Regions from separate parts of the Streptomyces sp. NPDC018833 genome, predicted to be linked through region 3. Evidence: riboswitches for the same ligand, from Rfam matches in the RefSeq annotation. Region 3 holds a riboswitch; each other region holds the start of a gene.
The links. A riboswitch is a leader RNA that binds a small molecule or an ion and turns the genes downstream of it on or off. The one in region 3 is predicted to bind cyclic di-AMP.
Positions count from the first base shown of each region.

Region 1 (4,900 bases), on a different contig from region 3:
GCACGGTGTACGCGTCGAGCGCCGACCTGGCGAGCCGTTCGCAGCAGATCGCCGTCGCGGAGAGGGTGCTGGAAGCCAAAGGCCCCGAGGCCTGGCCCGTCTGCGCCTCGATCGCCGGCCTGACGGACGACGGCGCCGCGACCGGCGTCGACCCCGGAGACACCCTGCCGCTGCCGGACGCGAACTCGGAGCCCGACGCCGAAACGAATCCCGAAGCCGGTCCCGACGCAAGCGCGTCGGCCGATTCCGCCGACCCGTCCACCGGCCATGCGCAGGGCTCGGGGCGGGCCGCCGCGCCGGACGCGTCGACGACCCCCGCACCCAAGGACGGCGACGCCTCGAGGCCCCCCTCGTCCGATCCGGCCGACTCGTCCGGCGTGTATGAGCCGGGTGCTCCAGGCAGCGGCGAGGCGTCCGACGGGGCGACGGGCAAGCACCGTGGCACGCCCGCGCCGGACGATGCCGAAACGGGCATCGAGGGCAATGAGCGCGATAGCGGGCGTCATGCTTCACGGGGTGACGGATCGGCGCGTGACGGGGCAACGGGTGGCGCGTCCGACGGCGCCTACACCGTCCGGGAGGGCGACACCCTGTGGGCCATCGCCGAGGAGCGGGAGGTGCCCGGCGGCTGGAGCGCCCTCTACGAGGCGAACGAGGCGACCGTCGGTGCCGACCCCGACCTCATCCGGCCCGGTCAGAGCCTCGATGTCGGCCTGAACCGACCGTAGTTCGGGCGTCGATTCGCCGGTATATGTCCGATCTGTGCAAGTGAGACAAGGGTCTCTTTGCTGCAACTGCCGGATCTGGCCCAGCAAATTCGCCCAAGCCGTGCCCGACCTGCGCAAACACCTTCTTATTGGAGGGTGGTTCGGGCGATTTCTCCCCGATGTTCGACTTTGAACATCGGGGAGTGGTGTGTTTACGGTCTGAACCGCTCGCCATCGCGGGCACCGTCGACCGTCACGCCGAATCCTGCCGTCGGTCGGGGGGAACAGTCGTCGCTCAGTGCGCCGAAGGCAGGAGCGGGGGACCCAAGGTAAGTGCCGGTCCCGGTCGTCGATCACGACGGCCGTGAACGGCTTGGGGTGAAGCCGCGCGATGCACGATCGCGCGGCCGGGCAGCTCGTCCACAGGTCCTGACGGACCCGGGGACACCCACCGGCCCGAACCCGACAGCTCACCTCGCAGGCGTCGGTGAGGAGAAGCTCCATGCTGCGTTCCAGCAAGGCCGCGCACCGCCGTCCGTCGAAGGTCGCCCGTATCGCCACACTCGCCGGCGTCGCCGGTGCCGCCATCGCCGCCCCGCTGCTTGGTGCCACCTCGGCATCCGCCGCCACCGCCTCCGAGTGGGACGCCGTCGCCCAGTGCGAGTCCGGCGGTAACTGGTCCATCAACACCGGCAACGGCTACTACGGCGGCCTGCAGTTCTCCGCCTCCACCTGGGCCGCCTACGGCGGCACCGCCTACGCCGCCAGCGCCGACCAGGCCTCCAAGTCGCAGCAGATCGCGATAGCCGAGAAGGTCCTCGCCGGCCAGGGCAAGGGCGCCTGGCCGAGCTGCGGCGTCAACCTCTCCAGCGCCCCCTACAACGGCGGCTCCGCCGAGCCTGCGCAGCCCGCCGCCCAGCCGGCCGAGCGCGCCGAGGCCCCGACCACCCGCTCCGAGCGCGCCGAGGCCCCCGCCCCGAAGAAGGCCGCCGCCAAGCCCGTCAAGAAGGGCGACGGCGAGTACAAGGTCAAGGCCGGGGACACCCTGGGCAAGATCGCCGAGGCCGAGAAGGTCAAGGGCGGCTGGAAGAAGCTGTTCGACCTCAACAAGGACATCATCGACGACGCCGATGTCATCTACCCGGGTCAGCAGCTCCACCTGAGCTGACCCGCCGACCGGGCCGGCGGCTCCATGCGAGCCGCCGCGCGCCCGCTGTCCGCGCCCGCGCGCGGACACTCCCCAGCACCCCGGCCTGGCGCACCTTCCCCCGTTGCGCCGGGCCGGGGTTCGGCCATGAGGGCTTACTTACGAGTAGCTTGCGGGTGTTTTGTCCGGCACGCCCAGCGTTCATGCCCTTTTTCGTCCCACGGGGCGGGCATCGGCCGGGCTTTGCCCCCGCGCCGGTTAGGCTCTTGCCGCAAGGCCAAGCAGACCTCTGCATATTTCTCGCGTCACATCCCAGAAGGAGATGCTCGTGCCGTCCATCGACGTCGTCGTAGCCCGGGAAATCCTGGACTCCCGAGGCAACCCCACGGTCGAGGTCGAGGTTGGCCTCGACGACGGCAGCACGGGTCGTGCTGCTGTTCCGTCCGGCGCCTCCACCGGTGCGTTCGAGGCCATTGAGCTCCGCGACGGTGACCAGAACCGCTACCAGGGCAAGGGTGTCGAGAAGGCCGTCCTCGCCGTCATCGAGCAGATCGGCCCGGAGCTCGTCGGCTACGACGCCACCGAGCAGCGCCTGATCGACCAGGCGATGTTCGACCTGGACGCCACCGACAACAAGGCCTCGCTCGGCGCGAACGCCATCCTCGGCGTCTCCCTCGCCGTCGCACACGCCGCCTCCGAGGCGTCCGACCTGCCGCTCTTCCGCTACCTCGGCGGCCCGAACGCGCACCTGCTGCCCGTTCCGATGATGAACATCCTGAACGGCGGCTCGCACGCCGACTCCAACGTGGACATCCAGGAGTTCATGATCGCTCCGATCGGTGCGGAGTCCTTCTCCGAGGCCCTGCGCTGGGGCACCGAGGTCTACCACACCCTCAAGAAGGTGCTGAAGACCAAGGGCCTGTCCACCGGTCTCGGCGACGAGGGCGGCTTCGCGCCGAACCTCGACTCCAACCGCGCCGCCCTCGACCTCATCCTCGAGGCCATCAAGGAGGCCGGCTACACCCCGGGCAAGGACATCGCGCTCGCGCTCGACGTCGCCGCGTCCGAGTTCTACAAGGACGGCGCGTACGAGTTCGAGGGCAAGGCCCGCTCCGCCGCCGAGATGACCGAGTACTACGCGGAGCTCGTCGCCGCCTACCCGCTCGTCTCCATCGAGGACCCGCTGTTCGAGGACGACTGGGCCGGCTGGAAGGTCATCACCGACAAGCTCGGCGCCAAGGTGCAGCTCGTCGGCGACGACCTGTTCGTCACCAACCCGGAGCGCCTGGCCCGCGGCATCGAGGAGGGCACCGCCAACGCCCTGCTCGTCAAGGTCAACCAGATCGGTTCGCTGACTGAGACCCTGGACGCCGTCGAGCTCGCCCAGCGCAACGGCTTCAAGTGCATGATGTCCCACCGCTCCGGCGAGACCGAGGACGTCACCATCGCCGACCTGGCCGTCGCCACCAACTGCGGCCAGATCAAGACCGGCGCCCCCGCCCGCTCCGAGCGCGTCGCCAAGTACAACCAGCTGCTGCGCATCGAGGAGATCCTCGACGACGCCGCGGTGTACGCGGGCCGCTCGGCGTTCCCCCGCTTCAAGGGCTGATCACCGGCCGACGCCCTGTCGTCCGTACGTCCCCGGCCACGGTCCCGTACCGTGTCCGGGGACGTACGCGTGTGAAGGGGAGGCGAGAGAGATGGCCCGCAGGACGGAGCCGGACCGGTTCTCCACCGCGACCAGGCTGCGACTGCTCGGCGAGCAGACCGCCGCCCGCGTCTACCGCTCGCAGAGCCGCCGCCAGGCCCGCCGCTCCCGGCTCACCGGCCGCGCCGCGTTCCTCGCACTGGTCGTCTGCTCCCTCGTCGTCGCCCTCGCGTACCCGATGCGCCAGTACGTCTCCCAGCGCGCCGAGATCGCCGAAGAGAAACGCCGGATGGCCGAGGCCCGCGAGCGGGTCGAGGAGCTCCGGGACGAGAAGGCGCGCCTGAACGACGACATGTACATCCGGCGGCTGGCGCGCGAGCATCTGCACTATGTACTCCCCGGTGAGACCGGTTACACGGTGATCGACCCCGAGACCGCCGAGGAGCGCATCGAGGACGACGGCGCGGCGGACCGGCCCTGGTACTCCAACGTCTGGAACGGCGTGGACAACGCCGACCGCAAGTAGCCACCCAGCAGCGAACACAGCAACAAGGCAGGCATGGAAACCCCTCCTCCCACCACCGAGCACACCGCGCCGACCGACGCGGACATCGCCGCGTTCGAGCAGCAGCTCGGCCGGCCGCCGCGCGGACTGCGCGCCATCGCCCACCGGTGCCCCTGCGGGCAGCCGGATGTCGTCGAGACCGCACCCCGTCTGCCGGACGGGACGCCCTTCCCCACGCTGTACTACCTGACCTGCCCGCGTGCCGCTTCCGCGATCGGCACGCTGGAGGCGAACGGCGTCATGAAGGAGATGCAGGCCCGCCTGGCCACGGACCCCGAGCTGGCCGCCGCCTACCGCGCCGCGCACGAGGACTACATCGCACGCCGCGACGCGATCGAGGTGCTGCAGGGCTTCCCCAGCGCGGGCGGCATGCCGGACCGGGTGAAGTGCCTGCACGTCCTGGTGGGCCACTCGCTCGCGGCGGGCCCCGGCGTGAACCCACTGGGTGACGAGGCGATCGCGATGCTGCCCGAGTGGTGGCGCAAGGGTCCGTGCGTCTCGCCCGAGCTGCCCGAGGAGGCCGGGAAGTGACCCGCGTCGCCGCCATCGACTGCGGCACCAACTCCATCCGGCTCCTCGTCGCCGACGTCGACGCGGAGTCCGGCACCCTGGTCGACCTCGACCGGCGCATGATCATCGTCCGGCTCGGGCAGGGCGTCGACCGCACCGGGCGACTCGCACCCGAGGCGCTGGAGCGGACCTTCGCGGCGTGCCGCGAGTACGCCGCCGTCATCAAGGACCTCGGGGCGGAGACCGTGCGCTTCGTCGCCACGTCCGCCTCGCGCGACGCCGAGAACCGCGACGACTTCGTCCGGGGCGTCCTCGACATCCTC
Region 1 covers NZ_JBIRZM010000003.1:508,082-512,981, forward strand. The annotation lists gene ACH5AF_RS09500 (transglycosylase family protein) at 1-728, shown strand, start outside; cyclic di-AMP (ydaO/yuaA leader) riboswitch at 999-1,206, shown strand; gene ACH5AF_RS09505 (transglycosylase family protein) at 1,210-1,875, shown strand; gene eno (phosphopyruvate hydratase) at 2,177-3,463, shown strand; gene ACH5AF_RS09515 (septum formation initiator family protein) at 3,555-4,028, shown strand; gene ACH5AF_RS09520 (DUF501 domain-containing protein) at 4,062-4,598, shown strand; gene ACH5AF_RS09525 (exopolyphosphatase) at 4,595-4,900, shown strand, end outside.
Region 1: linked by a shared signal. The riboswitch ahead of ACH5AF_RS09505 (transglycosylase family protein) and the one ahead of ACH5AF_RS35055 (NlpC/P60 family protein) in region 3 are both predicted to bind cyclic di-AMP.

Region 2 (4,900 bases), on a different contig from region 3:
GCAGCTCCATGACCTCGGCGGACATGGCCTCGGGGGAGTCGTCACCCCGCTTGACCTTGTAGCGGCGATGCGGGTCGTTGGACTTCAGGTAGTCCGCCTCGATCGCGTCGCGCTCCACGCCCACGGCCAGCAGCGTCACCGCGATCGACAGACCGGCGCGGTCCTTGCCGGCCGCACAGTGCATCAGCGCCGGGACGCTGTCCTCGGCCAGTGCGTGCACGACGCGGCTGTGCTCGGCGGTCCGCTCCCTGATGATCATCCGGTAGGAGGCGATCATGCGCCTGGCGCCCTTGCCGTCGGCCAGGATCGACTTCAGCTGGTCGAGGTTGCCGTCCCGGACCATCTTCCAGAACTCCGCGCCGTCGGCCGGGTCGCTCAGCGGCAGGTTCACATTGCGCACGCCCGGCAGCTCGACGTCCGGGCCCTCCAGCCGCTGGTCCGCCGCGTTGCGGAAGTCGAAGATCGTGTGCAGCCCGAGCGAGGCGAGGAAGACGGTGTCGCTCTCGGTCGCGTGCGCGAGGTGCCCGCTGCGAAAGAGCCTGCCGTGCCGCACATGACCGCCGTCCACGGTCGGCAGTCCGCCCACGTCCCGGAAGTTTCGTACTCCGGCGAGCCGGGGTTCGGTCGACGAGGCCTGCGGCAGCTGCTGCGTCACGTGGACTCCTTCAGGTGACTGCTGTCGGCGCCGGTCGCCGACGATGGCGCGATCCGACGATACGGCACAGGTTCATCGGCCAATCATCTCGCGAGCGCCGGTGCGTGCGGCGGGCGTCTCTGCCCAGGCGCGCCCGGCTGCGGGGGCGCGCGGGGTCGTGTGGGGGTTCGAGGGGCGCCGCGCCCCTCTCACTCCATTCCGGAGCTCATTACGGGTTCTCCGCGCCCATTGCGACCTGCGGGTGAGGAGCATGCCGAGTGATCACGCTGTGCAGGGTATGGCCGCCGGGACCGATTCCCTTTGCGTGAAAGGGAACCTCTTTCGCCACGCGTTGCTGTCGGCGGCGGCCGCCGAATTCACGGGGATGGGACCGGGCGGCGGGGACTGCGTCGGAGACCGAACGGCGGCACGGGACGAAGTCGGGCGTTGCGGACGGAGTTTGATGCCTAACTGGATGGTTAGGGGATCTTTTGTGCCTTCTGTCCTAATTGGGCCTTTGTGACTAACGTGCCCCGTCTACAGGGGAGATGGGACATGCTCCGTGAGCAGGATCATATCCGTGACGGAACGTGCCCGGTTTCCCCGTGTCAATTCCCTTGCCGACGAGGGAATTGACTGTTATGCCTCCACGGAGGGTGACGGGAAAGGCGTCCCGAAATCACGCCCGGCGGAGATCGGGAAAATTCGTGGCTTGTTACCGCCCGGTGCGCTCGCCTACGGTCACGCTCAATCCGGACGGACCGCCTAATCCTGCCGCCGACCGGAGCTCGAACCCACCCACGTGTGGCAGGAGCGGGGGACCCAGGTAGTACGCCGTATCGGAAATTTCGGACGGCTTGGGGTTAATTCGCGCATTCAGCTCGAACGGGCATCTCCAGTCCGAACCCGACAGCTCACCTCGCAGGCGCCGGAGAGGAATGCGTCATGCCCGGAAAGGGTAAGCACCGCCGTCCCAAGGCCAACCCCCTCACGCGCGGTTTCGTCGCCGCCGGTACGGGTGGTGCCGTCATAGCCCTGCCGCTGCTCGGTGCCACCGGCGCCAACGCCGCGCCCGCCTCGGCCCCCGCAGTGACTCCGCAGCAGGCCGCCGCCTCGGCACCGGCCTTCGCCGCCGCGGCCGCTCCGGCCGGCAAGAAGGCGCCGAAGACGTACACCGTCGTCGCCGGCGACTACCTGGCGAAGATCGCCGACGAGCAGGACGTCCGAGGCGGCTGGAAGCGTCTCTACAACGACAACCGTCGCGCCATCGGTGCCGACCCCGCGCTGATCCACCCGGGCCTGGAGCTGACCATCGGCGCGAAGTCCACGGCGAAGAACGACCCGGAGCCGCGCGACGCGTCCGAGGCCCGTTCCTCGCGCGACGCCTCGCGGACCGCTCCGGCGCCGAAGGCCCCCGCCAAGAAGGCGCCCGCCGAGAAGGCCGCCACCCCGGCCTCCTCCGGCTGGACCGCCCCGGTCGAAGGCGGCATCTCCACGCCGTACCGCGCGTCCGGTGCCATGTGGTCCAGTGGCTACCACACCGGCGTCGACTTCATCGCCGGAAGTGGCACCAGCGTGAAGTCCGTCGGCCCGGGTACCGTCGTCTCGGCCGGCTGGAGCGGTTCGTACGGCAACGAGGTCGTCATCCAGCACGGTGACGGCACCTACTCGCAGTACGCCCACCTCTCCTCCCTGTCCGTCTCCAGCGGTCAGAGCGTCTCGGGCGGCGAGCAGATCGGTCTGTCCGGTTCCACCGGCAATTCCACCGGTCCCCACCTGCACTTCGAGATCCGTACCAGCCCCTCGTACGGCTCGGACATCGACCCGGTGGCCTACCTGCGTCAGCACGGCGTCTCTGTCTGACCCGCAGTCAGACGCGCGTCCCTCGTTCCGTCCGGCGGCGGAGCGAGGGATTCCGCGTATTCCGGCTCGGTCGAACTTCGACGGTGGTAAAGATCACTTCCCGTCAACCCCTCCTTACGGTCGCGTAGGTCACATCCGTAAAGGAAAGATGTGCTCTCGTGGCAGACGATTCGAGAACAGAGAACAAGGGCGCATTCGGGTCGTACGCGGCGATCGGTGACAGCTTCACCGAAGGCGTGGGAGACCCCGGTCCCGACGGGACGTACGTCGGCTGGGCGGACCGGTTCGCGGTGCTGCTCGCCGACCTCATGCCGGAGAACACCTTCCGGTACGCCAACCTCGCCGTACGAGGCCGTCTCCTCGACCAGATCGTCGAGGAGCAGGTCCCGAGGGCCAAGGAACTCGCCCCGGACCTCGTGACGTTCTGCGCCGGAGGCAATGACATCATCCGGCCGGGCAGCGACCCCGACGATGTGGCCGAGCGGTTCGAGCGGGCCGTCGCCGACCTCACGAGCTCGGTCGGCACCGTCATGGTGACCACCGGCTTCGACACTCGGGACGTGCCGGTCCTGCGCCATCTGCGCGGAAAGATCGCCACGTACACCGCGCACGTACGGGCCATCGCCGACCGCCACGACTGCCCCGTCCTCGACCTGTGGTCGCTCAGGTCCGTCCAGGACCGGCGCGCCTGGGACGCGGACCGGCTGCATCTCTCCCCCGAGGGCCACACCCGCGTCGCCCTGCGCGCCGCCCAGGTGCTCGGCCTCGACGTGCCCGCCGACCCCGACCAGCCCTGGCCGCCGCTGCCGCCGCGCGGCGCACTCGAGGTGCGGCGCGACGACATCAACTGGGCGCGCGAGTACCTGGTGCCGTGGATCGGCCGGCGCCTGCGGGGCGAGAGCTCCGGCGACCACGTGGCGGCCAAGCGTCCGGACCTGCTGCCGCTCTGAAGGGCGTGCCGAAGACCCGTCCCGGGACGGCGCCGCAACACAAGGACGCACAGGCCGAGTCACTGCGCCGGCCGGACACCCAGGGCACGTGCGGTCCGCCCGCGGGTCAGCGGGCCGTCGCCGTGACGCCCGCGCGATCCACGCCCAGCTCGCGGGCCAGCGCCTCGTCCGTCCACTGCAGCATCGCCGCACGGGTCAACGAGCCCGAGTAGGAGGTCATCTGCACGGCGAGCCCGTCGAGGAACGCCGTCAGACGCCAGGCCGCCGCAGCGGGGTCCTCGCACGGGAACTCCCCCGCCGCCGCGCCCTCCGCTATCACCTCGGTCAGCGCCGCTTTCCACTGCTGGTCGAGAGCGCGGGCGACCTCCCGCAGGGCCGGATCACGCAGCGACGCGGCCCAGGCGTCGATCCACAGCCGCCAGCCCTTGGCCTGCCCGGTCGGCGCGTACCACCGCACGGCGGCCCGCAGCCGGCGCAGCGCGGACGTGCGACGGCCCAACAGTTTGCGCAGATGGGCCAGATCGGCATCGGCGGCGTGGGTGAACGCCGCCGCGACGAGCTGTTCCTTGGACGCGAAGTGGTAGAGCACCAGGGCGCTGGAGACGCCGAGCGAAGAGGCGACATCGGCGATCCGCACGGCCGCCACACCACGCTGTTCGATCTGCTCGACAGCCGCGTTCAGCAGTTCCTCACGCCGCTCCTGCACACTCAACCGGATCCTGGCCACGGGCGTCACCCTACACAGCCGATCATGGGCGAGATCGCTCCCGTACCGCACGGAATTCGCCCTGGCGGCCGGCGCCTCTCAGGCCGTCGTACGGGCGGTCGGCGGCAGCGCGGCCGGGATCTCGCAGTGGTCCTTGAAACCCTGACTGGTCAGCCCCAGCGCCGAGTTGATGCGCGAGCGCAGGTTCTCGACGGCAACCATCGCCGTCAGCTCAACGTACGCCTCCTCGCCCAGTGCCGTGCACAGCCGCTCGGCCAGCTCGTCGGTCACCTCCGGCGGATTGGCGGTCATGGCCTCGGCGTACTCCAGGACGTCCCGCTCCAGCGGGGAGTAGGCATCGCTCTCGCGCCACACCGGCACGTCGTGGAGCTTGCGTGCGTCCATCCCGCGCGTCCGGTTCAGCCAGTGACCGAAGTCCAGGCACCAGCTGCAGCCGATCGACGCCGCGGCCGCCGTGGTGGCGAGCGCCTTGAGGTCCTCGTCGAGCGCCTTCCACTTGGCGACCGACGTCTCCAGGCGCAGATCGGTGAACAGCACCCCCCGGTGGTGTCCGAGCGCCCGGACCGGGTCGAGAGCCTTGCCGTACGTGCGCCGGGTGTACCACTCGATCACACGCAGGAACAGGGAGCGGCGTGGTTCGAGGGAGATACGGGCCATGTCGGGCCTCCTGGGGTCGTCGTACGCGTCGTGGTCCACGCCGTCGTACGGGCCTTCGCGGTGTCCTTC
Region 2 covers NZ_JBIRZM010000005.1:157,341-162,240, reverse strand. The annotation lists gene ACH5AF_RS12745 (tyrosine-protein phosphatase) at 1-655, opposite strand, end outside; cyclic di-AMP (ydaO/yuaA leader) riboswitch at 1,420-1,575, shown strand; gene ACH5AF_RS12740 (peptidoglycan DD-metalloendopeptidase family protein) at 1,580-2,497, shown strand; gene ACH5AF_RS12735 (SGNH/GDSL hydrolase family protein) at 2,656-3,447, shown strand; gene ACH5AF_RS12730 (TetR/AcrR family transcriptional regulator) at 3,554-4,174, opposite strand; gene ACH5AF_RS12725 (carboxymuconolactone decarboxylase family protein) at 4,253-4,831, opposite strand.
Region 2: linked by a shared signal. The riboswitch ahead of ACH5AF_RS12740 (peptidoglycan DD-metalloendopeptidase family protein) and the one ahead of ACH5AF_RS35055 (NlpC/P60 family protein) in region 3 are both predicted to bind cyclic di-AMP.

Region 3 (4,900 bases):
GCGGTCGGCCCGTTGAGCGGACGCTGCTTCGGTTTCCGGTGCGCCGCCACGAGACGTACCCATCCTTCCTGCGTACCTGCGTACCTGCGTACCTGCGGTCCGGCGGCGCTCCGCACAGGGGAAACGGCGCGCCGCCGGATCTTTCGGCGGTGGCGGCCGGTGCCGTCCGGCTGCGTGACGGCGGTGGGGAGTCGGCCACCGGTCGCCGACGCTAAACCCGGCGGTCACGGAAGGAGGCGTAAGGACCTCAAGTGCCCGAACCTGGACACTGCTGTCCGCTTTCTTCGCCCCGAGTCGCCGGTGCCGGGCCGTATTGCGGAGCGGCCCCGACCGATCGCCGTGATGGGGCTCCCCCGACCGCCGGGCGGTGGTATGGCGACGATTAGGCTCCGGCCCATGGACGTACTCATCAATGTCTTCGTCGCTCTGCACATCATCGGCATCGCCTCCCTGCTGGGCGGCTTCCTCGCCCAGATGAAGGCGATAGGCGCGGGCACGGCGCGCTTCAACCCGGCGATGCTGCACGGGGCGCTGACGATGCTGATCACCGGCGTCGCGCTGGTGGGCCTCAACCAGGCCGACGACCAGGCGGTCAACAACCTCAAGATCGGCATCAAGCTGGCGGTGCTGGTGGTGATCCTGGGCCTGGTCTACGTCAAGCGGGACGAGGAGACGGTCGACAAGGCGCTCTTCGGCGCCGTCGGCGGTCTGACGGTCGCGAACATCTTCATCGCGACGCTCTGGACCTGAGCCGCCGTCCCCCCGGAGCACGCGCGCCCGGACGGCGGGACCGTCCGGGCGGGCGCGGGAGCAGGAGGGGTCAGACCGGGCGGATGCTGCCGTAGATCGGCATGTAGTAGATGGACTCCTCGCGGACGTTGTCGCCCGGCTTCGGCGCGTGGATCATCTTGCCGTCGCCGATGTAGATGCCGACGTGGCTGATGTCGTCGTAGAAGAACACGAGATCGCCAGGCAGCAGGTCCGCCGTCGCGACGCGCTGCCCCACCTTCACCTGGTCCCAGGTGGTGCGCGGCAGATCCACACCGGCCGCCTTCCAGGCCGCCTGCGTCAGCCCCGAGCAGTCGTACGAGGACGGGCCGGTCGCACCCCAGACGTACGGCTTGCCGATCTGGGCGCGGGCGAAGGCCAGGACCTTGTCGGCCCTGGCCGCGTACGTGCCGTCGTCCGTGCCGGTGCCGGTGCCGGTGCCGGTGCCCGTCTCCGGCGGCGGCTCCGCGCTTTCCCGCTGCCGCTCCGCCTCTGCCTCCGCCTCTGCCTCCGCCTCGGCGCGGGCCCTCGCCTCCGCCTCCGCCTTGGCCTCGGCCCTGCGGCGCGCCTCCTCCTCCTTCTCGCGCTCGATCGCTGCCAGCCGGGCCTTCTCCTCGGCGGTCAGCTTCGACAGCAGGGTGCGCGCCTCGGCCAGCTTCGCCTGGACCTTCTGCTTGCTGATGCGCAGGGCCTGCTGGGAGTCGGTCAGCGACTCCAGCCGCTTGGTCGCCTGTGCGCGCTGCTTCGCGGCCGCCGCGCGCTCGGTCTCGTAGTCGCTGACGGCCGTCCGCTGCTGGTCGGTCATCCGGTCCATCAACTGCGTCTGGTCGAAGTACGCCTGAGGACTGTCCGCGAAGAGCAGCGCCGCGGTCGGGGTGAGCGCGCCGGTGCGGTACTGCGCGGCGGCGTAGTTGCCGAGGGCGCGGCGCGACTCGTTCAGCTTCTCCGCGCGCGCGGCCGCCTGGTCGAGCAGGGTGTCGACCTCACGGCGCTTCTCGGCGGTGGCCTCTTTCGCCTGGTTGTACTCCTGGGTCGCGCTGCCGGCCTGCCGGTAGAGGTCGTCGACCTTCTTCTGCACCTCTTCGACGGAGGGCTTCGGGTCGCTGGGCGCGGCGGTGGCGCTCTGTGTCGACAGGAGGGTGACGCCGGCGAGGGCGGCCGTCGTGAACCCGACGGCGGAGGAGGGTTTCGTGCTGCGGCTGCGGATCCTGCGATGCGACGCCAAGGCCGGCATCTCCTTCTTCCGTGGACCGCCTACCGGGTTAGCTGTCGGGTTCGGGCGAACGGAAGATGCCCTACGGACCGCATCACATAGTGGTCCGATTCACCCCGGTTGTGCATAGTTCGGGTCCCCGGTTCCGAACGCCCCGACAGGGCGCCCGAATTCAGCGGAGTCGGCCCGTTCGGCGCGGTTCGCCGGGAGGGGTACGGGCCGTCTGGTCGAGCACGCTAGCCAACTCGTGCGCACGCTGTGAAGGTTGATGTTCGATATGTCCGATACATTTTCGTGACCTTTTTCGGAGGCGGCCATTCACCCCCTGTCCCGGTGGCGCCCCGGACAGGCGCGGTCACGGAATGTGACCTGCGCGTATGGGCATGCGGGCCCGGTTGTCGGTCCGGCCGCCTAGACTCGATAAGCGATGAGCAGCCTCTTTGACGACAGCTTCCTGGCGGACCTCCAGCCCCATGGGGAGGAGCCTCCTCCGCCGCCCGAGGAGTCCACTCCGGAGCCGATCCCGGACGACCTCTTCCAGGGCGCCTACGACGTGCCGCCGGCCCGCGACGGGTACTACCGCGACGGCGCGCCCCGCCCTGTCGTCGACGCGGCCGCCCTGCTGGAGGGGCTGAACGAGCAGCAGCGTGCCGCCGTCGTCCACACCGGCTCCCCGCTGCTCATCGTCGCCGGCGCCGGCTCGGGCAAGACGCGCGTGCTCACCCACCGCATCGCCCATCTCCTGGCCACCCGGCACGTCCACCCCGGCCAGATACTGGCGATCACCTTCACCAACAAGGCCGCCGGCGAGATGAAGGAGCGCGTCGAGCAGTTGGTCGGCCCGCGCGCCCACGCGATGTGGGTCATGACCTTCCACAGCGCCTGCGTCCGCATCCTGCGCCGTGAGTCGAAGAAGCTGGGCTTCACCTCGTCGTTCTCGATCTACGACGCCGCGGACTCGAAGCGGCTGATGTCGCTGGTCTGCCGCGACCTGGATCTGGACCCCAAGAAGTTCCCGCCGAAGTCCTTCAGCGCCAAGATCTCCAACCTGAAGAACGAGCTGATCGACGAGGAGGCCTTCGCCGACCAGGCGGCGGACGGTTTCGAGAAGACGCTTGCCGAGGCGTACCGGATGTACCAGTCGCGGCTGCGCGAGGCCAACGCGCTGGACTTCGACGACATCATCATGACCACCGTCCACCTCCTCCAGGCGTTCCCCGACGTCGCCGAGCACTACCGGCGCCGCTTCCGGCACGTCCTCGTCGACGAGTACCAGGACACCAACCACGCTCAGTACACGCTCGTGCGCGAGCTGGTGGGCACAGGGTACGAGGACCTGGACCCCGCCGAGCTGTGCGTCGTCGGCGACGCCGACCAGTCGATCTACGCCTTCCGCGGCGCGACCATCCGCAACATCCTCCAGTTCGAGGAGGACTACCCGGATGCGACGACGATCCTGCTGGAGCAGAACTACCGCTCCACCCAGACGATCCTGTCCGCGGCCAATGCGGTCATCGAGCGCAACGAGTCCCGCCGCCCCAAGAACCTGTGGACCAAGGCGGGCGCGGGCGCACAGATCACCGGCTACGTCGCGGACACCGAGCACGACGAGGCCCAGTTCGTCGCCGACGAGATCGACCGCCTCACCGACGCCGGCGAGGCGAAGGCCGGCGACGTCGCCGTCTTCTACCGGACGAACGCGCAGTCCCGTGTCTTCGAGGAGATCTTCATCCGCGTCGGCCTTCCCTACAAGGTCGTCGGAGGCGTGCGCTTCTACGAGCGCAAGGAGGTCAGGGACGTCCTCGCCTATCTGCGCGTCCTCGCCAACCCCGAGGACAACGTCCCGCTGCGCCGTATCCTCAACGTTCCCAAGCGCGGTATCGGCGAGCGCGCGGAGGCGATGATCGACGCCCTCGCGCTCCGCGAGAAGATCACCTTCCCGCAGGCGCTGCGCCGCGTCGACGAGGCATACGGCATGGCGGCCCGCTCGGCGAACGCGGTCAAGCGGTTCAACGTGCTGATGGAGGAGCTGCGCACCATCGCCGAGTCCGGCGCCGGACCGGCCACCGTGCTCGAAGCCGTCCTGGAGCGCACCGGCTATCTCGCGGAGTTGCAGGCGTCCACCGACCCGCAGGACGAGACGCGCATCGAGAACCTTCAGGAACTGGCCGCCGTGGCGCTGGAGTTCGAGCAGGAGCGCGGTGAGGAGGAGGGTGCGGGGACGCTCGCCGAGTTCCTGGAGCAGGTCGCGCTCGTCGCCGACTCCGACCAGATCCCCGACGAGGACGAGGAAGGCACCGGAGTCATCACGCTGATGACGCTGCACACCGCGAAGGGCCTGGAGTTCCCCGTCGTGTTCCTGACCGGTATGGAGGACGGCGTCTTCCCGCACATGCGGGCGCTGGGCCAGACCAAGGAGCTGGAGGAGGAGCGGCGCCTGGCGTACGTCGGCATCACCCGCGCCCGCGAGCGCCTGTACCTGACCCGCTCGTCGATGCGCAGCGCCTGGGGACAGCCGTCGTACAACCCGCCGTCGCGCTTCCTGGAGGAGATCCCGGGTGCGCACGTGGACTGGCGGCGCACGGGCCCGATGGCCGCGCCGGCCGGACCGACGTCGGGCATCACGTCCTCGCTGTCGTCGTCGCGGTCACGCGGCGGTGCGTCCGGCTTCGCCACCCGGCGGACGAACGACAAGCCGGTGATCGCGCTGTCGGTGGGGGACCGGGTCACGCACGACCAGTTCGGGCTGGGGACCGTGGTCGCGGTGGCCGGATCGGGCTCGGACGCGCAGGCGACGATCGACTTCGGGGACGAGAAGCCGAAGCGACTGCTGCTGAGGTACGCGCCGGTCGAGAGGCTCTGAGAACGCAGGAGGCGGCCGGTCGAGAGGCTCCGAGAACCGCAGGAGGCGTGGGCCGC
Region 3 covers NZ_JBIRZM010000035.1:4,300-9,199, reverse strand. The annotation lists partial or broken gene ACH5AF_RS35065 (NlpC/P60 family protein) at 1-50, opposite strand, end outside; gene ACH5AF_RS35060 (hypothetical protein) at 397-750, shown strand; gene ACH5AF_RS35055 (NlpC/P60 family protein) at 821-2,002, opposite strand; cyclic di-AMP (ydaO/yuaA leader) riboswitch at 2,005-2,169, opposite strand; gene pcrA (DNA helicase PcrA) at 2,409-4,844, shown strand.